Regions from separate parts of the Endozoicomonas sp. ALB032 genome, predicted to be linked through region 1. Evidence: predicted binding sites of a transcription regulator. Region 1 holds the regulator's gene; the other holds the start of a gene.
What was found. The regulator LexA, encoded in region 1, represses DNA repair genes until DNA is damaged. The targets are predictions, from matches to a motif close to TACTGTNTANNTANACAGTA.
Positions count from the first base shown of each region.

Region 2: ruvC (crossover junction endodeoxyribonuclease RuvC) is a predicted target of LexA. The motif match lies at 14,039-14,058, and genes of this name have one in related genera.

Region 1 is NZ_JBLYNW010000001.1:5,226,410-5,241,652, forward strand. Features, by position in the region: gene ACO6VG_RS19095 (serpin family protein) at 1-1,547, shown strand, start outside; gene ACO6VG_RS19100 (serpin family protein) at 1,875-3,542, shown strand; gene ACO6VG_RS19105 (serpin family protein) at 3,840-5,609, shown strand; gene ACO6VG_RS19110 (serpin family protein) at 5,957-7,690, shown strand; gene lexA (transcriptional repressor LexA) at 7,932-8,534, shown strand; gene ACO6VG_RS19120 (SulA-like leucine-rich domain-containing protein) at 8,661-9,149, shown strand; gene ACO6VG_RS19125 (hypothetical protein) at 9,176-9,418, opposite strand; gene ACO6VG_RS19130 (PTS sugar transporter subunit IIB) at 9,596-9,901, opposite strand; gene ACO6VG_RS19135 (DUF6586 family protein) at 10,030-10,524, opposite strand; gene topA (type I DNA topoisomerase) at 10,592-13,234, opposite strand; gene fadA (acetyl-CoA C-acyltransferase FadA) at 13,741-14,913, opposite strand; gene fadB (fatty acid oxidation complex subunit alpha FadB) at 14,975-15,243, opposite strand, start outside.
Region 2 is NZ_JBLYNW010000001.1:6,168,882-6,184,124, forward strand. Features, by position in the region: tRNA gene ACO6VG_RS23125 (tRNA-Lys) at 61-136, opposite strand; gene ACO6VG_RS23130 (esterase-like activity of phytase family protein) at 371-1,732, shown strand; gene queC (7-cyano-7-deazaguanine synthase QueC) at 1,823-2,500, opposite strand; gene queE (7-carboxy-7-deazaguanine synthase QueE) at 2,672-3,322, opposite strand; gene ybgF (tol-pal system protein YbgF) at 3,491-4,288, opposite strand; gene ACO6VG_RS23150 (OmpA family protein) at 4,408-4,968, opposite strand; gene tolB (Tol-Pal system beta propeller repeat protein TolB) at 5,257-6,726, opposite strand; gene ACO6VG_RS23160 (energy transducer TonB) at 6,723-7,544, opposite strand; gene tolR (protein TolR) at 7,624-8,070, opposite strand; gene tolQ (protein TolQ) at 8,090-8,764, opposite strand; gene ybgC (tol-pal system-associated acyl-CoA thioesterase) at 8,907-9,320, opposite strand; gene ACO6VG_RS23180 (hypothetical protein) at 9,384-9,848, opposite strand; gene ruvB (Holliday junction branch migration DNA helicase RuvB) at 9,909-10,919, opposite strand; gene rarD (EamA family transporter RarD) at 11,144-12,019, shown strand; gene ruvA (Holliday junction branch migration protein RuvA) at 12,083-12,694, opposite strand; gene ACO6VG_RS23200 (carboxymuconolactone decarboxylase family protein) at 12,833-13,378, shown strand; gene ruvC (crossover junction endodeoxyribonuclease RuvC) at 13,375-13,902, opposite strand; gene ACO6VG_RS23210 (hypothetical protein) at 14,243-14,428, shown strand; gene ACO6VG_RS23215 (YebC/PmpR family DNA-binding transcriptional regulator) at 14,425-15,171, opposite strand.

The sequences.
Region 1 (15,243 bases):
TTCAGAAAATCATATTTTCTGTTGATGAAAAAGGTGCCAGCTGTGCGATGGCGACTGTTGCACAAATTCAAACAAGGTGCGAAAAACCTCGCTTTGATTTTGACTGCCCTGGCTACATTGCCATTTTAGACAAAAAAGGTAATCGGTTGATTGAGCTGGTCATTAAGGATGGCAGCTTTTTGGAGTGTGTTGGTGACCCTATAATCTCCACCGATGGAGAATCAGGCTCTAATAATCTGGCAAGTTTTAACAGTTTTTATATATCTGATAGCGAAGATGATAGTTTTTATAGCGAAGATGATAGTTTTTATAGCGAAGATGATCAAGAACCAGTGCATCGCAGTAAAATAGATTTACCCACAAAAATAAAGCTGGTAGAAAAAGACTTATCTGCAATAACACGCTTATCTTTTGACCCTCTTGAAACTATAGATGTGAGTGCTTTTATAAAAGACTGTTATAATCCGGATGGAAAGCTTGATATTAAAAGCGCTAAGGCAGATAATCACAGGCTAAATATGACAACATCTTCTTTCGATGACGCTAAAGATATCAAGAAAAGAATATTAAAATGCATTGGAGAAGGCTATAGTTGCTATGTTAATATTCACGAAAGAGCTACTCCTATTGAAGTAAGTGTTTTAATTAATCCTTGGAAAAAAATGATTGATCAAATAACTTCTGGATTTATCAGTTCTTATATTTCTGATAGCGAAGATGATAGTTCTTATAGCAAAGATGATCCAGAACCAGTGGATCGCAGTGAAATAGATTTATCCAAAAAAACAAAACTGGTGAAAAAAGACTTATCTGCAATAACACGCTTATCTTTTGACCCTCTTGAAACTGTAGATGTGAGCACTTTCATAAAAGACTATTATAATCCGGATGGAAAGCTTGATATTAAAAGCGCTAAGGCAGATAATCGCAGGTTAAAAATAACAACATCTTCTTTTGATAACGCTAAAGATATCAGGGAAAGAATATTAGAATCCATTGGAAAAGAATATATTGATTCTGTTAAGATTTATGAAAGAGCTAAACCTATTCAAGTAGATGTTCTAACTAATCCCTGGAAAAAAATGATTGATAAAATAACTTCAGGACCTACCGATTCTTATATTTCTGATAGCAAAGATAATCCTATAATTACAACTGCTGAAAAACAGAGCTCTGATAATCTGGAAACTCTTAACGATTATGATATGCCTGATAGCAAAGTTTATACATCTGATAATCAATTCACAATTGAGAAAGATGTAACCGATCTAACTTCGATGGATAGGATTAGTACTTTAATACAACACCACTATAATCCGAATAGCGAGTTTGATGTTCGGATCGATGTGGCAGATCATATGCAGCTAACACTCAATATGTCTTCTAAGGATGAAGTTATAGAGCTTAGAGAAAGAATATTAAAATCAATTGGAGATGAACATAGCAAATTTGTTAGGATACTCGGTCAAAATTCTCCTTTTGAATTAGAGGTTTCTTTTGAAGCTTGGGAAGCACTGCGCAATAAGTTAACTTCTAATCAATCATGAATCAATACAATGCCAAATCCGGAGATTAACCACCTCCGGATTTTTTATTAACAAAAGCTTAAACTATAGTGGCCCCATAGGATGGACAGACGGACAATTAAAGTTTTTCGGGCAGAGATACCTCCACTATGGCAACCAGGCTCTATTGCAGGGAACAAGGTGTTATCGTAACTAACTAACCGGTCAGTGATTTCTGAGAAAGAAAATACTTAAATATCAAGTATTAAGGGCAAGGCTGAAGCTTGGCATTTATGGCTATTACCTCAGCATGGAAGCAGTGAGTTTATTCTCGCTAATTAATTTGTATAAAGTAAAGGAGAGAAGGCTATGGAATCAATGAGAACTTCTATGAATACGGCGCAGTGGCAGCCATTTAATCTGCCAGACACATCCTTACAGACTACCTCACAAGCTTCTGATATTGTTAAAAAACTGCTGGACAAAGTGTCATTAGGCATCCTCAGCGCCAAAGGTGTCAGGGACGACGAAAGCAAGGTAGTGTCTTCTACCAGCCTGGCTCCGGTTTTGGGAATGCTTCTGGCGTGTATAGATGATAAAGCCAGGAAAGCAGCAGTTCTGGGTATCCCTGAAGAAGAATTAACTGATGAGCTAGAGTCTCAGATCCATAAAAAACTCGGTGAATTCAGTGTAAACCACCCTTATAGTAATGAGAAACAAGCACTCTCTAGCACTAACTTTATAGGTTCTGCCTCTGCCGTCATTAATGAGAAGCTTAATCAGATACTGTCTGCATGTTATCAAACCGAAAAGCTGAAATGTGATGGCCATAACAAGTTCCTGGCTGACGTCGCAGAAGCCTTCGTGAAATGGAAGACCAATGGAAAAATCGAAAAGTTGTTTCATGGTCACTCTAAAGATCGACGAGAACTAATTACAGCGGTAATAGGTAATGTGATGGAATTCGAGGGTATCTGGAAAGACAAATTTTCTAAAGACAAAACGGTCAACCGGCCATTTTATTGCGCAGATGGAAGTTTTATTACAAACGTCAAGACGATGAGGTCGACTGAAGAGCTTCAATTTGCTAATACCCGTGCCTTTGATGCCATAGGCAAAGAATTCCAATCCGTGAATGGAGAAGACCTTAAATTAGTTGCAATTAAACCACGCTTTAAAGATCCTAAAGCGATTAACAAACTTGACTCTGAAACCATTAATCATCTGATTGAAAGATTAAATGATCATAAAGTAAAGATGGATCTAAGACTTCCGAAAATAAAATTAGATAATTGTTGTGATACCAGGTTACTCGAAAAAATTTCTGAGGTATTTGGAACCAACATAATAACGGCTGGTGATTTAACAAGATTAGGCGATTCATCATACTGTGATCTGGAAATACTTCAGAAGACCAAAGTATCTATTGGTGAAGAGGGAGCTTATGGTACAGTCGCCACTGTCGCAACAACTACTCTTAGGGACAAATCCTCTGAGCATCCCAGCTTTGATTTTGATTGCCCTGGCTACATTGCCATTGTAGATAGTCAAGGTAATCGGTTGCTTGAGATGGTGATTAAGGATGGCAGCTTTTTAGAACTTGACGGTACACCTGTAATCATACCCGCTGAAAAACAGAGCTTTGGTATATCTGATAGTGATGATGATATGTCTGATAGTGACGATGATCAAAGCAGTCAAATCGATTTACCCACAAAAACAAAGATGGTACAAAAAGACTTATCTGTGATAACACAGTTATCTTTTGATCTTACTGAAAGTGTAGATGTGAGTACTTTTATAAATAACTATTATAATCCGAATGGGAAGCTTGATATTCAAAGCGCTAAGGCAGATAATGAACGTTTAACTATCAAAATCTCTTCTCTGCGTGACGCTAAAGATCTTAAAGAAAGAATATTAGAATCCATTGGAAAAGAATATGAATCTTCTATCAACGCTTATCCTCTTCAAGTACATATTTCAACTGATGCTTGGGAAAAAATGATTCATAGAATAACTTCTGGGCAATCATAAACAAAAAGGCAAATCCGGAGTATAATCACCTCCGGACTTTTTTATTAAAAAAAGCCTAAAAGTATCGTAGCCCCCATAATATGGACAGATAGACAAGTTAAGTTTTATAGCAGTACTTTGGACAGAGATAAATCCACCGTGGTAACGGCCTCTATGGCAGGAAACAAGATGTTATCGTAACTAACTAACCAGTTAGTGATTAATGCGAAAGCAAATACTTAACTCATAGTAATGCTACATAACACAGAATTTACGGCTATTTGAAAAGCATGCGCTGTCCGCAAACATGGAAGCAGTATGTTTGTCCTGAATAAAAATAAATTTTTATCAGAGTTAGGAGAAAATATAATGGGACCTATTAGACATTCATTAAGACAATTATCATTGTCATCGCAACTACTAAATGTTCGAAACACATCCTTCAAAACCACCTCACAGGCTTCATATCTTGTTAAAAAACTGATTGATAAAGTGTCATTAGGAATTCTGAACGCTGCAGACGCCAGGGACGATAAAAGCAAGGTAGTGTCTTCTACCAGCCTGGCTCCGGTTCTGGGTATGCTTCTGGCGAGTATGGATGATAAAGCCAGAAAGGCATCGGTTTTGGGTATCTCTAAAGAAGACTTAACTGATAAAATGGAAACTGAGATCCATAAAAAACTAGGTGAATTCAGCGTTAACCATCCTTACGCCAAGGATCCGGATCAGAAACAGGCACTCTCTTGCAGTAACTTCATAGGTTCTACCTCTGCCCTCGGGAATGAGAAGCTTAATCAGACACTGTCTGAATGTTATCACACCGAAAAACTGGAATGTCATGACCATGACAGGTGCCTGGCCGATGTCGCAGAAAATTACGTGAAAGAGAAGACCAATGGAAAAATCGAAAAGTTGTTTCATGGTCATTCTAAAGCTCGACGAGAACTAATTAAAGCGGTGATAGGTCATGTGATGGAATTCGACGGTATTTGGAAAGATGAATTCTCTGAAGACAAAACGGTCCACCGCCCATTTAATTGCGCAAATGGAAGTTTTATTAGAAACGTCAAGATGATGTCTTCAACTGAAGAGCTTCAATTTGTTGAGACCAGTGAATTTGATGCCATTGGTAAAGAATTCCAATCCTTGAATGGAGAAGACCTTAAATTAGTTGCAATACAACCACACTTTGAAGATCCTGAAGTGATTAATAAACTTGACTCTGAAACCATTAATCATCTGATTGAAAGATTAAATGATCGTAAAGTGAAGATGGATCTAAGACTTCCGAAAATAAAAATAGAGAATAGTTGTGATACCAGGTTACTCGACAAAATTTCTGAGGTATTTGGAACCAACATAATAAAGGCCGCTGATTTAACAAGATTAGGCGATTCATCAGACGGTGATCTGGAGATACTACAGAAGACCAAAGTATCCATTGGTGAAAAGGGAGCTTATGGTACAGTGGCCACTGCCGCAACAACTACTCTCAGGGACCCATCCTCTCGTCCCAGCTTTGAGTTTAATTACCCTGGATACATTGCCATTGTCGATGGACAAGGTAATCGGTTGCTTGAGATGGTGATTAAGGATGGCAGCTTTTTTGAGCTTGGCGGTACACCTGAAATCACACCCGCTGGAAAACAGAGCTCTGACAACCAGTCAGGTTATTACGATTTTGACATGTCTGATAGTGAAGATGATATGCCTGATAGTGACTATAATACAGAGCCTAAAATCGATTTGCCCACAAAAATAAGGCTGGTACAAGAAGACTTATCTGCAATAAAACGGTTATCTTTTGACTTTTTTGAAACTGTAAATGTGAGTAATTTTATAAAAGACTATTATGATCCGGATGGGAAACTTGAAATTAAAAGCGCTATGGCAGATGATAAAATTTTAACACTCGAATTCTTTTCTTCGGATGACGCTAAAGATCTTAAAGAAAGAATATTAGAATCCATAGGAGAAGAATATAGATCTGCTGTTAAGATTTATGAAAGAGATAATCCTGTTGAAATAATAGTTAATAATAATACCTGGCATAAAATGATTGCTAAAATAACTTCTGGACAATCATAAACAAAAGGCCAAATCCGGAGTTTAATCACCTCCGGATTTTTTTAACAAAAGCCTAAAAGTATCGTAGCCCCCATAATATGGACAGATAGACAAGTTAAGTTTTATGGCGGTACTTTGGACAGAGATAAATCCACCATGGTAACGAGCCTTTATGGCAGGAAACAAGATGTTATCGTAACTAACTAACCAGTTAGTGATTAATGCGAAAGCAAATACTTAACTCATAGTAATACTACATAACACAGAATTTACGGCTATTTGAAAAGCATGCGCTGTCCGCAAACATGGAAGCAGTATGTTTGTCCTGAATAAAAAATTAATTATTATCAGAGTTAGGAGAAAATATTATGCACCCTATTGGACATTCATTCAGACAATTTTCATTGTCATCGCAACCGCTAAATCTGCGAAACACATCCTTCAAAGCCACCTCACAGGCTTCATATCTTGTAAAAAAATTGATTGATAAAGTGTCATTAGGAATTCTGAACGCCTTAGACGACAGGGACAATAAAAGCAAGGTAGTGTCTTCTACCAGCCTGGCTCCGGTTCTGGGTATGCTTCTGGCGAGTATGGATGATAAAGCCAGAAAGGCATCGATCCTGGGTATCTCTAAAGAAGAGTTAACTGATGAGATGGAGATTGAGATCCATAAAAAACTAGGCGAATTCAGCATTAACCATGCTTACGCCAAGGATCCGTATCAGATACAGAAGGCACTCTCTTGCGCTAACTTTATAGGTTCTGACTCTGCCGTCATAAACGAGCATCTTGATCAGATACTGTCTGTATGTTATCGAACCGAAAAGCTGGACCGTCCTGACCAGGACAGGTGCCTGGCCGACATCGCAGAAGACTTCGTGAAAGAGAAGACTCATGGAAAAATCAATAAGTTGTTTCATGGTCATTGTAAAACTCGACGAGAACTGATTACAACGGTAATTGGCAATGTGATGGAATTCGAGGGTATCTGGGAGAGGCCATTTTCTAAAGAAAAAACGGCCTCGGGCAAATTTATCTGCGCAGACGGAAGTATGATTGAAAACGTCAAGATGATGAAGTCAACTGAAAACGTGCAATTTTTTGATAATGGAAAATTTGGCGCCATTGGCAAAAATTTCCGATCAGTGAATGGTGAAGATCTTAAATTAGTCGCAATAATAACCCCTGGTGACAGTCCGACAGGGATTAACAACCTTGATTCTGATACAATCAATCACCTGATTGACGGATTAAATGGCCGTAAAAAAGAGATGGATCTAATGCTACCCAGGATAAAAATAGACGGCAGTTGTGACACTAATTTACTCGACAAAATTTCTCAGACATTTGGAGCCGATGTCATAAGGTCTGAAGATTTAACAAGATTAGGCCATCCCTCAAATTGTGATCTGGAAATTCTTCAGAAGACCAGAGTATCCATTAATGAAGAGGGAGCTTATGGTCAAGTTGCCACTGCCGCAACAAGAACACTCAGAGGCTTCGGTACAAAAAAACCACCACACTTTCATTTTGTCTCCCCTGGTTACATTGCCATTGTAGATGGACAAGGCAATCGGTTGGTGGAGATGCTGATTAAGGATGGCAGCTTTTTAGAATTTTATGCGGCCGGGAATGACTCAGCTGAAAGCTTGAAATCTAATGATTTGAAATCTGATAAAAGTTTGAAACCAAATGACTTGACAGCTGATAGCAAAATGACTCCTATCGAAAATTATAAAAATTACAGAAAAATAGATGAACCCAAAAAAGACGAAAAAATTATTGAAGAAACTATTAACTCTATAAAATATATGTTACCAGATGATGAATCTATTGATGTGAGTAAACTAATATACCATAAGTTTGATCCGAAAGAGGATTTTAATATCAAAAGTGCCAAAGCAGTTAAATCCAGATTAGCTATCCATACTGGTAGTAAGGATAATGCCCTTGATATCAGAGAAAGAATATTAGAATGGCTTGATTACAAACATGTAGATTTTGTTAAAGTTTGGCATGGTTTTGATGGCTTTGAAGTAGAAGTTTCAAATGATGCCTGGGATGCACTGCGGAAGAAATTAACTTCTACACAATCATAAATAAAATGCCAAATCCGGAGATTAACCACCTCCGGATTTTTTATTAAAAAAAGCTTCAGGGACTCAGCTTGCGAATTTCAGCCAACAACTCATCACTATGGTGGCAAAGCATGCCTCACCTGCACCATTGACGACCCTCTTGTCATTTTTTGCTTATCGTCGCAGCCTGGATAATAACTTGCCACCACAAGAATACTGTATATAATCACAGATACTGTATAAAAAAACAGATTGAGAGACCATGATCAAACTGACTAAACGGCAATCCGAGATACTGGACCTGATCAAATCTCATATTGACGAGACAGGTTTCCCACCCACCAGAGCCGAAATCGCCAAGACCTTCGGCTTTCGCTCACCCAATGCTGCCGAAGAACATCTCAGGGCACTGGCCCGTAAAGGCGCTATCGAGATTACCCCCGGCGCCTCCCGCGGTATCCGTATTCCGGACAGCCAGCCTGAAGGCCTTCCGATTATCGGACAAGTTGCTGCCGGGAACCCGATCCTCGCCCAGGAACATATCGAAGACCACCTGATGCTCAATCCCGCTTTCTTCACCCCATCGGCAGACTTCCTGTTAAGGGTAAAAGGAATGAGCATGAAGGACATCGGGATTCTTGATGGTGACCTGCTGGCCGTTCACAAGACAACAGATGTTCGAAACGGTCAGGTTGTCGTCGCCCGGATTGAAGATGATGTCACCGTAAAAAGATTCGAGAAACAGAAAAACAAAGTATTGCTGCATCCGGAAAACGACGAGTTCGAAACCATAGTCGTTGATCTCACTCAGGATGCCTTTGCCATCGAAGGTTTAAGCGTCGGAGTCATCAGAAATCAGTCCTGAGACGGAATAAGATGAGCCTGACCATTACCAGAGACAGTACTCACAACAGGCAGCTGTTGTTAAAGGCCCACTACGCTGAAGTGCGAATAACAAACAGCGTCCGGGCTATGCCAGAAGGAAGAATTTATGCTGTACCGAACCAGCAGTGAAAGGCACAATTTTTCAGCCCCAAGCTACCAGACCAATACAGTCTGCATTAACCCCTCGTGCCTAGAAAAGACTTTATCAGGAAAAACTGAAAAGTCTCTGAAGCCCAGTATTAATGAACTCATTCTTTCAGGTCAACCCTGGCAGGCAGAACAACTCCTGACGCCCATGCTCAGTCAGCTGTCCACTGACAGTGAACGTTGGTTGACCCTGATTCTGGCAGATGACACCAGAACCCTGCACTGGTTAAAGAATTGCGACTTAAATCATGACAAGGTGCAAATCTTTAGCTCCAACAATATTAATCAGACATTGGAACTCACCAGGAAAGCGCTGGCATCCGGAACCAGCCACACTGTCATCAGCTGGCTGGGGCATTTGGATAAAGGGTGGCTAAGTAGGCTTGAAAGCGCAGCCAGGAATGGACAGTGTCAGGGGCTGGCTATTCGCAGTAGACAGGTTGCATGATGCCTGTCATTTCCATGAAAATAGAGTCAGTGCAGTACTCTGTTCTCAGGAATCTCTTCTTCAGAGGATTGCGGACGAGTGAGTTCAGCAACTTCACGCATGCCAGCATCAAACATGACCTTTGCCACTTGCAAATGGTCCCCTTCAAGATACTGTTTGGCTTCCTCTGAAAATTTCATAGTCAGCAGGGGCTCACCCTCGTCGTCACTGCTTCGCAGAACAATCTCTCCTGTTGGAAGTTCCACAATTTCCAAAAACGATGCAGCCATATTTCGTTCCATAAATAGCGTATAAGAGGGAGAAATCATGCAGCATTGTGACTTATGATGCAATAGGTCAGTAGAGAGTAATGCAAAGTGTTATTGCAGACTGGAAAGTAAAAACCCTTAAAAGAGCTGCAGCTTTTGCCCCCGTATTGCAGCATACACACGATAAACTGGAATTAATCAGGCTGTTAGCGACAGAGCAAAGCCCAATACTTTCGCACCATTCATCGTGCCATAATCAACAGGGCTGATCGCCTCAACCGGAACAGCATATTCGGCAGCACGCAGCTTGAGATCATTCAACATATATTTAACCTGAGGACCCAGCAGAACAACATCGAAACAGGCTACCTGTTCATCGAAATGACTAGCGCCGAAGGCTTCAACCTCGACTTCTTCACTCCGACTTTCAGCTGCTTCGCGCATTTTCTCCACCAACATGCTGGTAGACATACCTGCCGAACAGCACAGCATGATCTTAGTCATAAGATACCTCTGATCAAATTGAACAACAGCCATAAACAACAGAGTTCTAAACATTCCCACAATCATGCACGGTTTGAATCAATCCAGGCACACTATTATGAGTCATGAATCAGATCTAAAAAATCTAATCACCATTCAAGATTGAAATTTCTAAAGTGCCCTACCAACTCCTTGAGGGAGGCAAGAATACTCTTGGCACTTTCTGGCGTCTTAATACCTTTGGTGACTTCACTGGTATCCGAAGCAATCATAATCATACTGCTATTACTTGAATATGATTGTATATTACCATTAGCATTAAAAATATCGTCATAAGCTTTAAGTAAATCTGCCAGCCAACTGTCCGATGACTCCAGCTGCTTTAACTGCTCGAGTTCAGACACTTCTGCAGGTTGCTCATCCATCAATCTGCAAGCATCTTCCAGAGACAGCAACCGGGTCAGCTGCTCACCGTAGGGAGACAATATCTCCGCCAGCATCGAGGAATAGGCTTGACTGGCATGCATCAGAAATGCCTCTCGAAAAGCCTCCTGCTCAAAAGCTTCTGCTCTTTCCCAGGCATCCAGCTGTAAACGGGCATAGTGTAATTTTTTGTTGGTATGGGAACGCCACTGCTCAGACATAATCTTTCTCAAAAATAAAAAGACCTCCACGGATCTCTGTGAAGGTCTTGTTTGTGACGAGGCCAGGTCAGGATTTTTTACGCTTCCTGGTGACTTTTTCTTCCCACCTGCCGTCCTGGAAGGTAGCACTCCACCCTGTCGCCTTACCTTCAGACTCAGTCATAACATACTGAGTCCTGGTTTTGCGACTGTAGCGAATGATTGCGGGATTACCATCAGCATCCTGTCTCGGTGCATCCAGAAGATAATGATACTTTGGATCAATAGCCGCCTGATGCGGGATCAGTTCACTGACCAGAGGAGCACGGGTCTCACGGTTCTTTGGGAACTGACTGGCCGCCAGAAAAAGACCTGAGGCACCATCTCTGAGAATATAATGATCATCCACTTTCAGACATTTGAGCTCAGGCATGGGTACCGGATCCATTTTGGGGGGAGCCGCTTCCCCGCTTTTCAAGAGCTTACGGGTGTTTTTACACTCGCTGTTGGTACAACCAAAGTATTTACCAAAGCGTCCGGATTTGAGCTGCATCTCAGAACCGCACTTGTCACATTCAAGCACGGGACCATCATAACCCTTGAGTTTGAACTGACCTTTTTCCACTTCATAGCCAGAGCAGTCCGGGTTATTACCACAGACATGAAGCTTACGCTGCTCATCAATCAGGTAGCTTTCCATTGCCGTAGAACACTTGGGACAACGATGCATAGCCCGCAAGGCGTTGACTTCTGCATTCTCGTCGTCAGCATCTTCAACTTCTTCGCCGGGCACCAGATTAATGGTACATTTACAACGCTCCCTGGGCGGGAGCGAGTAGCCGGAGCACCCCAGAAATACTCCCGTACTGGCCGTGCGAATCATCATATCCCTGCCACAATCAGGACATTTGATATCGGTAGGAGAAGGGTCATTGGATCGCATACCGTCGCTGTCGTCTTCAGCCTGCTCCAGCTTGCTGCTGAAATCACTGTAGAAACTGTCCAGCAGATCTTTCCAGTTCTCACCACCTTCAGCCACTACATCGAGATTGGACTCCATCTTGGCGGTAAAGTTGTAATCCATGAGATCATGGAAGTTCTCAACCAGCCGGTCTGTGACAATATCGCCCATTTTCTCGGCATAGAAACGACGATTTTTCAGGGAAACATAACCGCGATCCTGAATCGTCGAAATGATGGAAGCGTAAGTCGAGGGCCTGCCAATGCCACGCTTCTCAAGCTCTTTTACCAGAGCCGCTTCACTGAAACGGGCCGGCGGTTTTGTAAACAGCTGTTTCGGGTCCAGTTTTTTCAGATCCAGCGGATCACCTTTTTCCAGAGCCGGCAGAATGATGTCTTCACCCTTTTTGGCTATGGCTGCCATAACCCGGGTGTAACCATCAAACTTGAGGGTTCTGCCCCTCGCCTTGAGATCAAAGTCGTCCACCCGAACTGTCAGGGACGTACTCAGGTACTCCGCAGGCGTCATCTGACAGGCAACAAACTGTCTCCAGATCAGTTCATAGAGCCGCTCTGCATCCTTCTCAAGACCGGAAATAGAGCCTGGCTCAGCAGTCACAGAGGAAGGACGTATTGCTTCGTGAGCCTCCTGAGCGCCTTCTTTACTGGAATACCGGTTCGGATTTTCAGGCAGATACCTTGAGCCGAACGTACCATCGATAAATTCCCGGGCACTCTCCACCGCTTCCTGACTCAGATTGGTCGAGTCAGTACGCATGTAGGTGATGTGACCCGCTTCATAAAGACGTTGGGCCATCATCATGGTCTTCTTGACACTGAATCCCAGACGCGTACTGGCCGCCTGCTGCAGGGTTGAGGTAATGAAGGGTGCAGAAGGACGACTTCGGGTCGGTTTGTCTTCACGCACGGTCAGCTTGTAATCAGCCTGTCTCAGCTTTTCAAGAACAACTCCGGTGGCAGCCTCACTGACAGGTCTGAAGGCATCGCCAGCTTCTTTGGCCACCTGAAAACGGATAACTTCTCCATTTTCCGTAGCCAGGTCAGCGTAAACTTCCCAGTACTCTTCCGGGATAAAGCTTCTGACTTCACGCTCGCGCTCAACAATCAACTTAACCGCTACTGACTGCACCCGCCCTGCTGACAGGCCACGGGCAATTTTAGCCCAGAGCAGAGGAGAAACCATATAACCTACTACACGATCGAGGAATCGCCTTGCCTGCTGGGCATTGACCCGGTCAATATTGAGAGAGCCGGGCTCTTTGAAGGCTTCCTGGATGGCATTCCTGGTAATTTCGTTGAAGACTACCCGCCTATAACGACCAGGCTCCCCCCCAATGGCTTCCTGAAGATGCCATGCGATGGCCTCTCCCTCACGATCCAAATCGGTTGCGAGGTAAATTGTGTCAGCCGATGCTGCAAGTCGACGCAGCTCGTCAACCACCTTCTCTTTGCCGGGCAGTATCTCGTAACGTGCCTGCCAGCCTTTTTCAGGGTCGATGCCCATTCTTTCAATCAGCTGTTCTTTGGCTTTGCGCTTCTTATGGATGATTTTCTGCTCAGGAGATAGCTTACGTGTCTCAGCAGCAGCCTTTGCCCGAGCTTTGGGGTCCACAGGCTTCCTGGAGCCACCTGCGGTGGGCAAATCACGAATGTGACCAACACTGGACTTAACAACAAAGTCCTTGCCCAGATATTTGTTTATTGTCTTCGCCTTGGCCGGCGACTCGACGATAACTAAAGATTTACCCATGCTACCTTACACGTCCTGTAATCAGCTCCATTGTTCCGGTTATGCTGACCAGCCTGGAAAAAAGATCATAAAACACTCAGTGCTGTCTGCGACCAAAACAAGAAAGGTCGGGAATTGAAAATTGTTTCAATATATAAGGTCAAGAAAAACATCGGTCAAGGAAAACCCTGCAATGATCCTGAATTTTTCTCGAACGACCCTCTTATTTATCGTTTCACAGCCTCAATGATTAATCCAGCCAGTTATAAGCAATAATATCCTTGAATATCAAAAGATTATTTAATTACTGTGAAGCCTGACAGATTTCATGATGATCATTGACGGGAAAAAATGTCGGGTTTTACCGACAAAATAACTTATGCAGACACTGAAAAATATACTCATTTTCGAAGCAGAATCTCTGCATAAAAATGCATCAAAAAGGAATACCCCGGAATAGAATTCCGGGGCGAGTACTTTCAGGCAGGATAAGCCAGACAGGAACCCGTCTGGCAAAGGCCGACGCCTTACAGACGTTCAAATACCGTAGTAATACCCTGACCCAGACCTACACACATGGTTGCTACACCGAGCGTACCATTGTTCTGCTTCATTACATTCAGCAGAGTACCGGAGATGCGGGCACCAGAGCATCCGAAGGGGTGACCCAGGGCAATAGCGCCACCGTGCAGATTCACCTTCTCATCCATCTTGTCGAGCAGATTCAGGTCTTTCAGGACAGGCAGAGCCTGAGCAGCAAAGGCTTCATTCAACTCAACATGATCAATGTCATCGATAGTCAGTCCTGCACGCTCGAGAGCTTTCTTGGTGCTGGGCACAGGACCATAGCCCATGATGGACGGATCAACACCGGCAACTGCCATGGAACGAATCACAGCCATTGGCTGAAGACCCAGGTCCTGTGCACGCTGTGCAGACATAACAATCATGCAGGAAGCACCATCGGTAATCTGGGAAGACGTTCCGGCTGTCACTGTCCCTTTCGGGTTAAAGGCAGGCTTCAACTGCGCCAGTCCTTCGAGTGTGGTTTCAGGACGAATCGTCTGATCTTCGGTGAAAACGGCCAGATTGCCATCATCATCATGTCCCTGCATAGGGATGATCTCATCTTTAAACTGACCGGCTTTGGTCGCTTCCCAGGCTCTCATGTGAGACCTCACACCAAATTCATCCTGGGCTTCACGAGTAATGCCGTGCATCAACCCCAGCATTTCTGCAGTCAGACCCATCATACCAGCAGCTTTGGCAGCGTACTTGGACAAGCGCGGGTTAGGATCCACTCCGTGCATCATACCCACATGGCCCATGTGCTCAACACCACCTACAACAAAGACATCACCGTTACCGGTTTGAATAGCCTGAGCAGCGGTGTGCAGTGCGCTCATGGAAGAACCACAAAGACGGCTGACAGTCTGGGCTGATGAAGTATGAGGAATGGGAGTCATCAAAGACGCCATACGGGCGACGTTCCAACCCTGCTCCAGAGTCTGGTTGACACAGCCCCAGATCACGTCTTCAACTTCTTCAGGGTTAACACCGGGATTACGGTTCAATACTCCGGTGATAAGGTTGGCAGACAGGTCATCGGCACGGACATTTCGGTACATGCCACCCTTTGAGCGACCCATAGGGGTCCGCCCAAAGTCAACAATTACGGCGTCTCTCGGATTAAGGCTCATAGTCAATTCTCTCTTAAATCTGTTGCTCGTGATTAACCATTTTTTTGTCGCTCAAGGCTGTTTACGCGCCGTAAAACGTCTTGCCTTCACGGGCCATTTCCCGCAGCTTTTCAGTAGGCTGATACAGAGGACTGATGTGAGCGTACTGATCAGCCAGTTCAACGAATTTGTCGACACCCATGCTATCGATGTACTTCAGGGCGCCGCCTCGGAAAACCGGAAAGCCGATGCCGTTGAGCAGAGCCAGGTCAGCCTCAGCAGCTGTATCAACAATGCCGTCTTCCAGTGTACGAACGGTTTCCATACACAGTGGAATCATCATGCGATCAA
Region 2 (15,243 bases), 940 kb from region 1:
ATCCACGCGATTTTAACACAAATGAAAGATTCAGACAGCCGGGAAAAAGAGAAGAGGAGTTGGTGGGTCGTGTAGGATTCGAACCTACGACCAATTGGTTAAAAGCCAACTGCTCTACCAACTGAGCCAACGACCCGACGCGGCGCCATATTACTCAGTCGGTTAAATCTTGCAAGTTTTTTCTTCAGCCTTCCCTGCCTGTCAGGTATCAGGCGCTAACGCATCTGTTTAGTCACTGAATACTCATCTGCGAATGATTCCAACCCTGAAGTATTCCACTAAAACTGACCAGTTGACCCTCCGGTAACGTCCTGAATTTAGACTAGGATTATACCAGTTTCTATAAACCTCCTTTAACTAAGGTAGCCTCATGTCATCCAAAGGATTATGGCCTCTCTCCCTTTTTTTTACCTACGCTTTGTTATCCTCTGAAGCTGCCATTGCCAGCCAGAACGGAGTAATGCTTCTCGGCAGTAAAAAGCTGGATTACAGTGAAGATCAGCCAATCCTGGGAATTTCTTCCATCCGTTACGACAAAGCCTACAATCAATTCATTCTGCTTTCAGATGATACCGGGGCCATTCCCAACTATTACAACAAAAACGGCTTGCCCCGATACTATCTCATCCCGGAAGAAACCCTGATTACCAGGAAAGGCATTCCAAAAAGCAAAGGTACTTTCTTGCAAGAGTCTGGCAGACGGGTCAGAGAAGTTGTCATTGAACCTAATGACTCTGTTTTTTGGACAACCCATGGGCATATTGATACAGAAGGCTTTGACTTTCTTGGCGACAGTGCTTTTCTGGTCGCTTCGGAACAAAACGCGACCTTTCTGTTCAACCTGGTCTGCCCCTGGATTCGATTCCCTGGATGGAATATTCACAGCTCTCTTCTGAAAGTAGGAAGAGACGGATCTCTTCTGGGCGCATACCAATACCCCAGAGAATTTTCCAATATCGGCTGGCGCTTTGACTGGAAGATACCTCACTGGGTACCCGGCATCTATGACACTCAGTTCAACTGGCACAGTGAAGACCCCAATAAAAAGGGGGTCAAGCGAAACCGGGGCTTCGAAACTGTCATCCACCTTCCGGGAACCCCTGATTATCTTGCTATATCTGAACAGGGGATTCTTCAGGATGAACAACATCATAAAGGCCCTGTACCTGGTCGGGTATTGCGTTTCTCAATGGCTGAAGCGGTCCATCAGGTTTCAGCTTCTGTGAAACCAGACATTCAATACCACTATCAGCCCACTTCTGTTCCTGCAGAGCTTTACAACCCCGAGGTAGACGTCATTGTACAGAGCATCAGCGACGCCCAGGCCGTCAACAATCACCAGTTTCTTGTCATCGAAAAAAATTTCATCAGGAAAGCCGACAGAAAAACCGTAAACTATACATACACGGAAGTTTATCTGGTTGATCTGGATAACCCTCTTCCCCCAACCCAGGGCAATAAATGCACCTGTCCAGAAGAGCAACCGAAAGAGACTGCTAATACGTCTCTGCCCTTACTGAGAAAGAAGCTTCTGCTGAGCACCCGGGATTTTGAAAAAACCTTCCCGGACTTTAAAAGAATCAATATCGAAGGGGTGACGATTGGACCTCACGGGACTGACGACAGCAGGCTACTGGTTCTGGTTGGCGATAATGGTGCCAATTTTCCCAAGCCAAGAAGCACTGATGTTATCTTCTTCAGAGTGCCTGAAAAACTGTTCAAGATGCAATAGATCTCCTGACTGCCGTACTCAGGACTGGCTTGAGAACGACAGTATGAACTTGAACAGACCTGCAAACGTTCAGCGGTCAGGTTGGATCACTCAAGATTCTACATAAGGCGTTGGGTCGGCGACAGAGGCTTCGGCAAAGCCCTTTTTACGATAGCGGCAGCTGTCACAGACACCACAGGCGCGACCTTGTTCGTCAGCCTGATAACAAGAAACGGTCATCCCGTAATCAACCCCCAGACGACTGCCTTCCTTTATGATCTCAGCCTTGGTCAGCTCCAGCAGTGGAGCGCGGATATGAAAGTGATCCCCTTCAACTCCCGCTTTGGTGGCCAGGTTAGCCATTTTCTCGAAAGCCTCGAGGTACTCAGGACGACAATCCGGATAGCCGGAATAATCTACATCATTAGCGCCAATGAAAATGTCCCGGGCACCGAGAATTTCAGCCCAACCCAGTGCCAGAGAAAGAAATACAGTATTTCGTGCTGGTACATAAGTTACAGGGATACCCTCGCCCAGATCCTCAGGGACATCAATATCATCATCTGTCAAAGCAGAGCCACCAAGATCACGCAAGTCCAGTTTCAGGGTTTTATGATCCCTGGCACCCAATGCCTCAGAAACACGAATAGAGGCTTCGAGTTCTGCTCTGTGTCGCTGACCGTAATCAAAGCTGACGGTATAGCACTCATATCCCTGATCTCTGGCAATGGCGAGTACTGTGGAAGAATCCAGACCACCGGACAGTAAAATGACTGCTTTTTTTGTCATGCTCTTTATTCCTATTTTTCTTCGCTCATGGCCTGCTTTTCTATAAATGCGGCCAAGTCGAGGGTTACAGCGACGCTCGCGACAATCGACGATCCAGCGCTGACCAGACTGTTATAAAACGCTTACGAGTTAACTTAAATAGCTTGCAGCCTACCTGATTAGGATTTTGACTCAAACACCGGCTTTGTCGCCCCAGATCACGCGATGTAATTGCACCTGAAACCGAACCGGAAGCTTGTCTGAGATGATCCAGTCAGCCAGCCGATCAGGAGCCAACTGGTCGTTGACGGGAGAAAACAGTACATCTGACACCCGGCCCGCAAGGTTGTACTGCAACATTTTACTGACCGACCACTCATAATCTTCCCGATTGGCAATGACGAACTTAACCTGGTCATTAGCGGTAAGGTGTTCAATATTCTCGTACAGATTCCTGTGACTTTCACCAGATGCCGGTGGCTTGAGGTCGAGCACTTTGACCACTCGCTCATCCACCAGGGAAACATCCAGAGCACCACTGGTTTCCAGTGATACTTCATAGCCTTTGTCTACCAGCTGCTCAAGCAGAGGCAGACAATTTGGCTGCCCAAGAGGTTCACCGCCTGTTACACAGACATATTTAGCGCCATAGTCGTCTACCTCCTTTATGATCTCGTCGAGAGACATACGGGTGCCACCGTGAAATGAGTACTCGGTATCACACCAGACACAACGAAGTGGACAGCCCGTCAGACGGACAAACACTGTAGGCAGGCCCGAGGTACGGGACTCTCCCTGCAGGGAGTGAAAAATTTCAGTAATTCTGAGGGTATCAGCAGTCATTGAGCTCTCACCAGACATTCAGGTCGGCAATACTAGGAGCCCATCCTACTTAAGTCAATTTTGGTTTAACTGCCCGAGCAGAATGCAAGATCCCCTCAAGGGAGAAAACAGGAAATGGATGAAATACCCAAACAGAGTCGACGCCCACCCGGAGGCAGGCAGAATTAATCAGGAATCGGACATATTCCTGAGATAGGTATCTGACAATCGGGCAGCAGCACTGCCGGGGTATTGACTGATCACTGATTCAAGGTGTTTCCTGGCAGCGTCTTTTTCGCCTTGCAAATCAAGAATACGACCCAGCTTGTAGGTAGCGTCAGATACTTTCGGACTGTCCGGATAATTGTCAATCAGAGACTGAAAGTCGCCCAGAGCTTCCTTGTATTTGCCCTGAGCCATCTGAACTTCACCTAACCAGTATTGGGCATTATCCGAAAACTGACCTTTGGGATAGTCTTTCAACAACTTTTTCAAGGCCGTAATAGCCTCATCAAAACGCTTGTCCTTGATCAGGGAGAAAGCAGCCTGATAAGCAGCTTCCTCGCGGGCACCAGTCTCAGACACTGAAGGCTTGTTACCGATAGCAGGTAAAGTCACCGGGGAGTTTGAAGCGCCTCCTGCGGCAGCAGGCGCCTCACCAGAAGAGTCACCCAGACGAGAAATGCGCTGATCAAGATCCAGGTAACGCTCCCGGTTCTCTTTCTGCAGCTGCCTGATCTGATAAGCCTGCTCTTCCAACTGCCCTCTGAGGGTCATGGTCTCCTGACGAAGCTCATCCACCAGGTTCAATAAGTGGGCAGTACCTCCTGCCGATGATGCCACTGAAGTCGATTCACGAGTTTGTGAACTCTTGACAGAATAAGCATTTCCAGAAGGCTGGGAGTCCACCACCGGCACCTCTGCCTGAACATAAGAGGCCAGGCCGACAACAACAAAAGCAGAGCAAACAGATCGTTTCAGAGGCATTCAGTCTCATTCCCTGTCGGGCAGCCATGAGTCTGAAATGCTGCCCACCCAAGGGCTTTGCACCAGTGAATGGGCCATGGCTGCATTATGAAATCAATATTTTTCTAAAACTATGGCCATCAGTTGATCACAATGTGAGCACGACGGTTCATAGCCCAGGCAGTTGCATTGTGAGCCGGGTCCAGAGGCTTCTCAAAACCAAAGCTAATCACTTCAATGCGGCTTGGAGATACACCCTTGCTGACCAGGTAGTTCTTAACTGCATTAGCACGACGCTCGCCCAGAGCCAGGTTATATGTGCGAGTTCCGCGCTCATCCGTATTACCCTGAATGGTGATTTTCTTGCCACGGCCTTCAGAGGAATTCAGATAAATAGCCTGTACGTCCAGAGCCTTATAATCGCTCTCTTTCAGCTTAGAGCTGTCAAAAGCAAAGTGATAAGTTTTATGCGCCAGCAATTGTTCGATCTCTTCAGGGGTAGCCTGAATCTCACCGCTATCAATTACGGCTTGAACAGCAGGGCTATAAGCAGGGAAGGTTTCAATCACAACTTCTTCAGTCGCGAAGTCAGTGTTAGATTCAACATCAGAAGTACTCTGACCACCTGTAGAGGCACAACCAGCCAGCCAGAGTGCAGTGGCAGTGAGTGCGGTGGCTTTGACAAAATTGGCAAAACGCATGACAAGCTCCAATTGTTCGTTCAATGTTGGTAAATCAAAATCAATGTATTGATTGATGCAGTACAGTATCAGAACTGCAGACTCCGGACTAGCCCGAATACCAAGGGGGTCAGCTGAACTTGCAACTTCTTCGGCCTGAAATCCGGAAAGAGCGTCCAGCGCTACAGATGAATTTGATTGAATAAATTAACTATTCGCACAAGACCATTTGAAGAGCTGGCTCACTCTACTGAATTTTATGCTCGAATGCCAAGTTCGACTGACTCCAGCGAACCAATCCAACCCGATTTAGCGCTGTGTAGCTATTGATGGCCCCCAAACCGGCTCTCTGACATCACCCTCCGCCGATGGCAAGCGATATTTTACCCGACCATCCGCTGTAACAATGCCAAGCTCCCCGTTTTTGCCTCCCGATACCGCATAGATTAGACGACGGCCCCCAGGGGAAACACTGGGCGAATCTTCCAACCGGGCAGACGTAAGCTGACGCAGTCGTCCAGTATCAAGATCCAGAATGGCGATGTTAAATTCTGTGGCTCCCTGACCTTTATGGACTAGTGCCAGAGATTTACCATCAGGGAATACTTTAGCACGGGCATTGAATTTACCAGTAAACGTCAGCCGTTTAGGTTTGCCTTCAGCAACCACAGTACCGTTCGACAACCTGTCAAGACCGATCTGATAAATCTGGGCACTGCCTCCCCGGTTAGATGTAAAGATCAGACTTTTCCCATCTGGCATCCAGTCTGGCTCAGTATCAATCGAGAAATGTGATGTAATCTGACTGAGTTTGTCAGTGGCCAGATCCATCACATAAATGTCCGGATTCTGCTCCTTGGACAGAACCAGTGCCAACTGCCTGCCATCAGGAGAAAATACCGGAGAGCTGTTCAACCCTTTGAAGTCAGTTATCTTCTGACGTTTACCGGTAGCCAGTTCCTGAATATAGATAGCCGGACGACCGGTTTCAAAAGAAGCATAGGCAACACGACTGCCGTCGGGTGACCAGCTCGGTGACAGTATAGGCTCTCTTGAACGAAGTATCTCGCGCTGGCGCTGACCATCGGCATCGGCATAGTTTAGACTGTAATCCGTATGTTCAGCACTTTTACGATCAGCAGTGACATACATGATTCGGGTCGAGAAATCGCCGGGAATACCGGTGATCTTTTCGTATATCGCATCACTGATATGATGAGCCAACCCGCGCAGCTGACTTTCATCGCCTCGAACCCTGCCTTTCATAATGCTTTTCTGGCGAACAATATCAAACAGCTGATAGTCCACTTCAAACGTATTGCCTTCCTGTTTAACCTCTCCGGTAACCAGGTAGGAAGCACCCAGTATATTCCAGTCACGGTAAACAACATCTTTGGCACTGGATGGAAAGCTGAGCATATCCTTTCTGGGCAAAGCTGCAAACAGGCCGCTGAAATGAAGGTTATCTTCTACAACAGAAGCCATATCTTCGGGCAGAATTTTCTTACCATTCCAGCTGAAGGGTGGTACTGCCACCTTGACGGCCTTGTCATTACCCTGGGTTACTTCGATTGTGAGAATGGCCTGAGCACTCTGCATTGATAACAGCAGGGCAACAAACAGAGATGAGACCAAAACGCTCCTACTTCGGAACCATGAAAATATTGCAGAAGAGATTAATAGGTAAACACGACGACAGGTGTCTTCCCTGAAGACAGTCTGCTTACTTTTAAAGCTGCCCGACAATCCGGCAGAAAACCATTGCAGTTGTTGCTTCATCTCACCAGATCCTCTGGCCTGAACCTAAAGTTAATGCGCTTGAATTTATTATCGAACACACGCCGTTCCAGCTTTTTCAATTCAGGAAAAGGCGCCGCCCTCTGTATCGCCTGTACGACAGAACGATCATAGGCATCATTACCACTGCCTTCAAGCAACCTTACTTCCAGCAAGTCACCAAAAGGCGACAGACTGAGCTGAACCAGAGCCACCATATTGTTACGGGCACTGGGCGGTCGGTTCCAGTTCCGGGCAATAAGGTTTTTCAGCAGTTCGGAGTAGTAAGCTACTTCTCCAGCCTCTTGTTCTGCCTGCTCGGCAGCAACTGCCTGAGCCTGTTCACGGGCAACCCGCTCCTGCTCAAGCTGTCTGAGTAACGCTTCCTGTTGCTTTTTCTTCCTGTTTTCTTCAGCCAGACGCTGCTGTCGCTCTTGTTCTTTACGAGCTGCTTTTTCCTTTTTTGCTTTCTCTTTGGCTGCATGCTCTTTTTTCAGAGCCAGCTCTTTCTGTTTTTTAATTTCTGCCTGTCGGCGGGCTTCTTCTTTGCGCTTCTGAGCAGCAAGCTCACGAGCTTTTTGTGCCGAGTTGTCTACAACAGGCTTGGGCGCTGGCGGTATTGGCTTTGGCTGGGCAATTTCAACGACACTGGCTTTGATACTTTTTGGCGCTACAATCCTCAACTCATCTGCAGTTGACCAGTCCCAGGACACCAGACCCAGTATCAGAACGTGCAGCAGTAAGGAAAACACCACTGCAAACCCGTAACCCTGAAAAAGCTTATGATTCAATAAAGCACCGATCAATGGAATTTTCTTCATTACAGCCCTGCGTTCCACAACACCATGATCATGATTTGTTCTGACTGACAGTCAAACCAGGGGATAACACTTTCTATCATCAGCGCTTCGTCCGTTCATTGAGCAACGCAGGATCTGTAATCAATCCCACATCATTAACACCTACTCCCTGTAATCTGGCCATCAGCTCAACCACTGAGCCATAGTCAACTTTACGATCCCCCTTTATCAACACCCGGGTCTCGGGACTGGCAGAAAGAACCTTACCTACCTTCTCACTGATTTCATCCATTCCTTTGGCACTTTCCTGATGACCGCCCAGATCAATAAAGAACTTGCCATCGGACTGGACAGAGATAATCAGAGTCTTGGCATCATCAGGCAGTGGCATCGGATTACTGGTTGCCTTCGGAAGTTCTACCTTTACCCCCTGAGTCAGCATCGGGGCACTGACCATAAAGGCCACCAGCATGACCATCATGATGTCGATAAACGGCACCATGTTGATTTCTGACATCGGCTTGCGCCGGGTTCTGGATCGAGCCATGATTTTTTTACTCGCTCCCTTAGCCTGCACTGTGACGACTGTGAACCTTGCGATGAAGAATACTGGAAAATTCATCCGCAAAGGTCTCGTAGTTCGACAGCAGAGCTTCCACTCTGGATGCGTAACGGTTATAAGCTACCACCGCAGGAATCGCAGCTACCAGACCAACCGCTGTCGTCATCAGGGCTTCAGCAATACCAGGAGCAACCGATGCCAGAGTGGCCTGCTGCACATTTGCCAGCCCACGGAAAGAGTTCATAATGCCGACTACGGTACCGAACAGACCAACATAAGGACAGGTCGAACCGACACTGGCCAGAAAGGGCAGATGCGTTTCCAGTTTTTCCTGCTCACGGGAGATGGCCACTCTCATGGCTCTCTGTGTGGCTTCCATGACAGCATCAGCCTCTCCAGTACCCTGAGAACGCATGCGGGAAAACTCACTAAAGCCTGAACGGAAAACCAATTCCAGACCACCCAGGTCTTCTTCTTTGTCCAGCTCTTTATAGAGCTGGGTCAGATCCATCCCCGACCAGAAGCGATCTTCAAAGGCCGTCATATTGCGTTGAGCGGAACGAATGAGTACGCCACGCTGAACGATCATCACCCAGGAAACAACAGATGCCACCACCAGCAGTATCAGCACCAGTAAAACGATCCAACTGGCATTGCCTACCAGTGACCAAATGGACATGCTATCTGCCACTGAAAACCTCGCTTTTAATTTGATTAATACTTGTTAGAGAAATGATCATCGACAATCATTCTGGAATCGGGCCAGACGCTGTGACTGCATTTTCATGATAAACAGGCAGTTATGGATAGTACCACCAATCTCAGGGCGAATTGCTGTCAGGACTTAATTTATTCCGTAAGGATTCTGTAATCGCTGTGGGCTTTCTGCTCTGACTGTTCAGGCAAGCCACCACAAACCGACCTTCACATATCAAAAGACCTTCACGAAAACACTGTTGCAGAAAAACCATCCTGGCTTTACCCATACTTTCAACTGCGACAGTCACGTTAAGAGAGTCATCCAACCGGGCAATGTGTTTGAACTGAACAGAAGCATCAACCACTACCAGCTGCTTCTTTTCCTTCAACAACTTCTGGTGGTCATAACCGGTAGTTCGCAGATATTCGGTTCTGGCTCGCTCCATAAACTTCAGGTAATTGACGTGATATACGATGCCGCCGGCATCGGTATCTTCATAATAGACTCGAATGGGAATAGAAAAGGTATCAGTCACAGAGCAGTACACATAACATTAAACCAGATCAGAGACTGCCAGAGACGCCGATACCCTGGCAAGTTAATAACACGATGAACGACCACAATGAGGGAAATTATGAGGCGGAGGATAGGAGCCTTTATTGAGTTTTTCCTCATCCAGTCTCTGCTTGTTCAGGCGTTGTTCCTGCTCTGTTCTGCGTTGCAGCAAATCAGGAGCTGGAACGGGTTTGTGCAAACGTTTCAAGGCTTGGGTGGCTTCCGGAATCCCCCATCGAGCCGCCATGGAGTAACGCTCAACAGCCTGGGCTAAGGAAGCTGTTGTACCCACTCCCTGCTCGAAGCAGACTCCGGCATGATACAGATCAATCGGCAGCTGGCTGGAACCATGAAGCACCTGCGAGCAACTTGCCGCCGAGACAGAGAAAGGTGCAGAGTAGAACCCTGGACGCATTGGCGTCGCTTCCGTAGTAATAGTCTGACAACCACTCAGAGCAGTGAGCGACAGAACAAATAGACAGTAGATTCCTAAAATTCTCATGAGCATCAGCGTTTCCTTAGCCACTCGTTTTTCAAAAGAACGATCCAGATATTAAACCGGAAAGACTTATTCTTCTATCCGGTAGTCAAGCCCAAAATGCAAGTATGCGTGCTTGGTGACCATCCGCCCTCTGGGGGTTCTCATCATATAGCCCTGTTGAATAAGATAAGGCTCCAGGACATCTTCGATGGTATCCCTCTCCTCACTGATGGCAGCCGCCAGACTGTCTACCCCGACCGGCCCACCATCAAACTTTTCGATCATGGCCAACAGCAGCCGTCTGTCCATATGATCAAAACCGCTGGCATCAACATCCAGCATATTCAATGCGGCATCGGCCGTCTCCTTGTGGATCACACCATTCCCCTTTACTTCGGCAAAATCACGCACCCTTCTCAGCAATCGGTTGGCAATTCTGGGCGTTCCTCTGGAGCGTCGGGCAATCTCTCCTGCACCTTCCTTATCAATCCCCACCCCGAGAATTCCGGCAGAACGTTCTACGATATAAGTCAGGTCCTCAATATTATAAAACTCCAGCCTCTGTACAATACCAAAACGATCCCGGAGCGGAGACGTCAGCAGACCCGCCCTGGTTGTCGCTCCCACCAAGGTAAAGGGAGGCAGGTCCAGCTTGATAGATCGCGCAGCAGGGCCTTCACCGATCATGATGTCCAGCTGATAATCTTCCATCGCCGGATACAATACTTCTTCCACTACCGGACTGAGGCGGTGAATTTCATCAATAAACAGAATGTCATTGGGCTCAAGATTGGTCAGAAGAGCTGCCAGGTCACCCGCTTTTTCCAGCACCGGGCCAGAAGTCGTTCGAATATTGCTGCCCATCTCATTGGCAAGGATGTGGGAAAGCGTGGTTTTACCCAGCCCCGGAGGTCCGAATATAAGGGTATGATCAAGGGCATCATTACGAAGTCTTGCAGCCTGGATAAAAATTTCCATCTGCTCCCTGACTTTTGGCTGTCCCACATAATCAGCCAGTTTTACCGGGCGAATAGCCCGATCCAGCACCTCTTCCAGAGGGCGTTCTGAGGAGGATATCAATCGATCTGCTTCAATCATGTTCTAGCTCGTCTACCATTACTCTCAGCGTACCATCTCCAGTCTGTTAAAAAAATAATCCAGCTTTGGGAACAAAACGCTACATTTAATCGTCCAAGCACTCTGAACGTAAAAAGAGCACTTGCGAGCACTTAGCTGCCCGGGGGTGCATTACCTTTTAAACTTCGGAGTCATCGGACTCCTATACTCTCTGTTTTAAATTCTGATTAAAGGAAGTACTCAGAATGAATACACATTTGGTTTCTGGAAAAGGCCTGACTAACTCGGTCATGGCCTCCGTGATGTTCGGGCTTGTGCCCATTTATGTACAGTTTATTAAGCTGTCCGGAAATACCCTGTTCTGGAACAGGGTCATTTTCAGCGCTCTCTGCCTGACAATGGTCTGCTATCGCATGGACCGGCTCCGGGGCTTCAGGGCGGTTTTTCTCTGCCGGAAAACTGTGCTGATGCTATCCTTGGGTGGTTTGATTGTTGGCTTTCAGTGGTGGCTGTTTGTCTGGGGCCCCGTGAATGATAAAACACAGGATCTCTCCCTTGGCTATTTTTTGCTGCCACTCACCCTGGCATTAACCGGCAAGCTGGTATTTAACGAGAGACTGAACAAGGCTCATTACTTTGCCATGGGGTCCGCGTCATTAGGCGTGCTTGCCATGATTTGGCAACAGGGCTCATTACCCTGGGTCAGCCTGGCAGTGGCCGGACTTTATCCGGTGTATTTCATCATCCGTAAACCTTTGCAGGTCGATACCTTGCCAGCTCTGCTTTTTGAGCACCTGTTGTTCCTTCCGGCCGGTATTTTCATACTGATGAGTGATCAGAGTTTTATGCAAAACCTGACCCATTCCGTCACTCTTTGGTATCTGCTGCCAGGTCTGGGGCTACTCTGCAGCCTGTCACTGATCTGCTACATCAACGCCTCCAGGCATCTGTCTGTCAGTTTGTTTGGCCTGTTGAGCTACCTGGAGCCTGCTTTGATATTTGTGGTGGCTGTCACCGTTCTCGGAGAAGTCTTCACCTTACAGCAGTGGCTCAGCTATAGCTTTATCTGGCTGGCAACGGCAGCCATCTGCGTTGACTCGGTCAGGAAGTTCATCCGGTAAACTACAAAGCAGACAAGCAGGTGAGGCTCAATCGTCTCACCTTTTAAATAAGACGCGGTGTTATCAGATCATACTTTTCAGAGCCTGACGAATCAGCTCTTCACTGGTCATGCCATCCTTGAGCAACTTACCAATGACTTTGCCGGCTTCCTGGGGTTTATAACCCAGAGCCACCAGAGCACTGACGGCTTCCTGTTCAATATCTTTTGCTTCGGCAGCCATTTCGCCACCGGCAACCAGAGGCTTACCTTCCAGCAGAGGTGCTGACTGCCAACGATCCAGCTTATCTTTCATTTCAACAATCAGCCGCTCGGCTGTTTTTTTACCCACACCCGGCAACTTCACCAAAGTGGCACTATCACCTTCCTGCACACAGCGCACAAAAGCATCAGCTTCTATACCGGACAACAGGGTCAGTCCGAGCTTGGGACCAACCCCATTGACCTTGATCAGAGTTCTAAACAACTCCCGCTCATCACGATTGCTAAAACCGTATAGGAGCTGAGCATCTTCGCGCACTACAAAGTGGGTATATAACACGACCTCCTGACCAACGTCCGGCAGTTTATAAAAAACCGACATCGGAGCTTCCACTTCATACCCGATACCATGGGTCTCTATCAGCAAATGAGGGGGCTGTTTGTCAGCCAGAAGGCCCCGAATTCTTCCAATCATCCTGTTTTCCAAATCTTTTATTTTCTGACTATAAGGTCAGAACGCCTAACAATACGACGAGGGCGTAGAACTCCTGAGAATTGTCACTCTCTAATCACTAAGAGAAGTTCAATTCGATGATCTGAAGGAGCTGCCCCCTTGAAGAAACTTCGCACATTTCTGGGATCACTCTGGCAGATCCTGCCCGAGGCTGGCCTGGCCAGTGAATACCACCCAGCTGTATCCGGTGGCCCTATTCCCATCCCTTTCATCAAGTCACAAAAATCTTTGTTAAAGGAAGATTTCCCGGGACGCCCGGCAAACTCACCTGAGCTTGATAAGCCTGCTCGCAGCTTCATCAGTTATATACAAGGCTACAGCAGCCTCCCGATGAGAGATCGCGCTCTGGTTGCCCTGAGAAGTGCGTACATTTGCAATACCAGACACCTGATCCCGGATATTGCTCAATGTGCACTGGATACGGGACTGAAAGCCAGTGATGTACAAATGGTTTCCCGTGGCCATCTGGCACCGGGCTGGGACAACAAACAACGCCTGTTACTGAAAACCACTGAAGAACTCTACAAAGAACAGATCATAAGTCCGGAGAACTGGAAAGAACTGAAGAAAATCTACACGCCACAACAGATCCTGGATCTGGTGTTTTGCATTGCTTCCTTTCACCTTTGTGTCCACCCAAACTAAGACTGCCCCGTAAGACGACGACGTCGAGTACCCGTAGCACCCGCCATCCTGACCAGACTGGAACGAGTATGAGCATGACAAAGAGCAACCGCCAGAGCGTCCGCAGCATCGGCCTGAGGGGTATCATTCAAGTCAAGGATCGACTTCACCATGTGCTTTACCTGGTACTTATCCGCAGAGCCTTTACCAACCACAGCCTGCTTGACCTGCCGGGCAGAGTATTCCGACACCTCAATATTGTGATTAACCACAGCCACAATGGCCGCAGCCCTGGCCTGACCCAGTTTCAGTGCCGAATCAGCATTTCTGGACATAAACACTTGCTCCACACCAACGGACTGCGGGATGTAACGTTCGATCAAAGTGCTGATGCCTTCATAAATCTGCTGCAAGCGCTCAGGTAGAGGCGCCTCCCGGATGCGAATACAACCGGACGCCACATAATGTGTTTTATTGCCTACTTCTTCAATTAATCCATAGCCGGTAATTCTTGAGCCCGGATCTATCCCCATCAGGATGGCCATTCAGAATGTATTCTCAAGTCAGATGTCGCTATTTTCAATGACAGCGTTTGATGCCCCCCGGGGTCAATGAGTGTGACAGCTTCTGCCAAAAAAATCTGACAGGCGAGGGTTCAAAGTCATGGTTATGTCAAAAGGATACTGTACACCCATACAATATACCAGCGGTGCCGGTGGGTATCAGAAACTTACAATTCAAGAACACTGAATTACCAAATTTGCCTGTGAGTAACGATAGAAGCAGCTTAGTATTTCTCTGGTAATACTTTCGTGGCGAGAACCGCAAAGATCATTGTTCTTGCTCAAGACTGTTTTACTCCACAAGATGATCCGGAAACGATTAATGTCCGACCTGCTAAAAACATTAATGATTATCACAGGCATCATTATTCTATTGTTTATGCTGCTGGTAGGCTTCAATGTCTGGGCGTTCACAGATATTCCAGCCGGGCTGGTATCTCCGGAACAGAAACAAAAAAACCCCGACACTTTCGTTATCGAGGCCCTTCATACCGACAGAACAACTTAGTCCAGCTGCGCCATCACTTCGGCAGGAATGTCAGCGTTAGTGTAAACATTTTGCACATCGTCCAGGTCTTCGAGGCGATCCACCAGCTTCATGATTTTTTCCGCACCGTCTTTGTCCAGTTCAGTCCGGGTAGAAGCGATCATCGCTACTTCGCCGCCCGCTGGTTTCAAACCTGCAGCTTCAATGGCTTCTTTTACCGCCATGAACTCAGTCCACTCAGTGACCACTTCAATGGAGCCATCGTCGTTAGTCAGTACATCTTCAGCACCGGCTTCCAGAGCGGCTTCCATAACAGTGTCTTCATCCAGACCCGGTTCGAAGAAGATTTGCCCCTTACGCTCAAACAGGTAGGCTACAGAACCGTCAGTACCCAGATTACCACCATGCTTGGAGAAAGCATGGCGTACTTCTGCAACGGTACGGTTACGGTTGTCTGTCAGACATTCCACCAGCACCGCGATACCGCCAGCACCATAACCTTCGTAGGTCACTTCTTCCATGTTGGAATCGTCATCACCACCGGCACCACGAGCAATCGCCCTGTTGACGGTGTCACGGGTCATATTGGCACCCAGAGCCTTGTCAACCACCTGACGCAGCTTGGGGTTATCCTCGATATTCCCACCGCCCTGCTTGGCCGCCACCACCAACTCACGAATGATCTTGGTGAAGATTTTGCCACGCTTGGCGTCCTGAGCCGCCTTACGGTGTTTGATATTGGCCCATTTACTATGACCTGCCATAGAAAATACCCTTTATCTCTTCTTGAACAGGCCGGTAAAAACCGGCCTCAGCAATTTATAAAATGGTCGCAG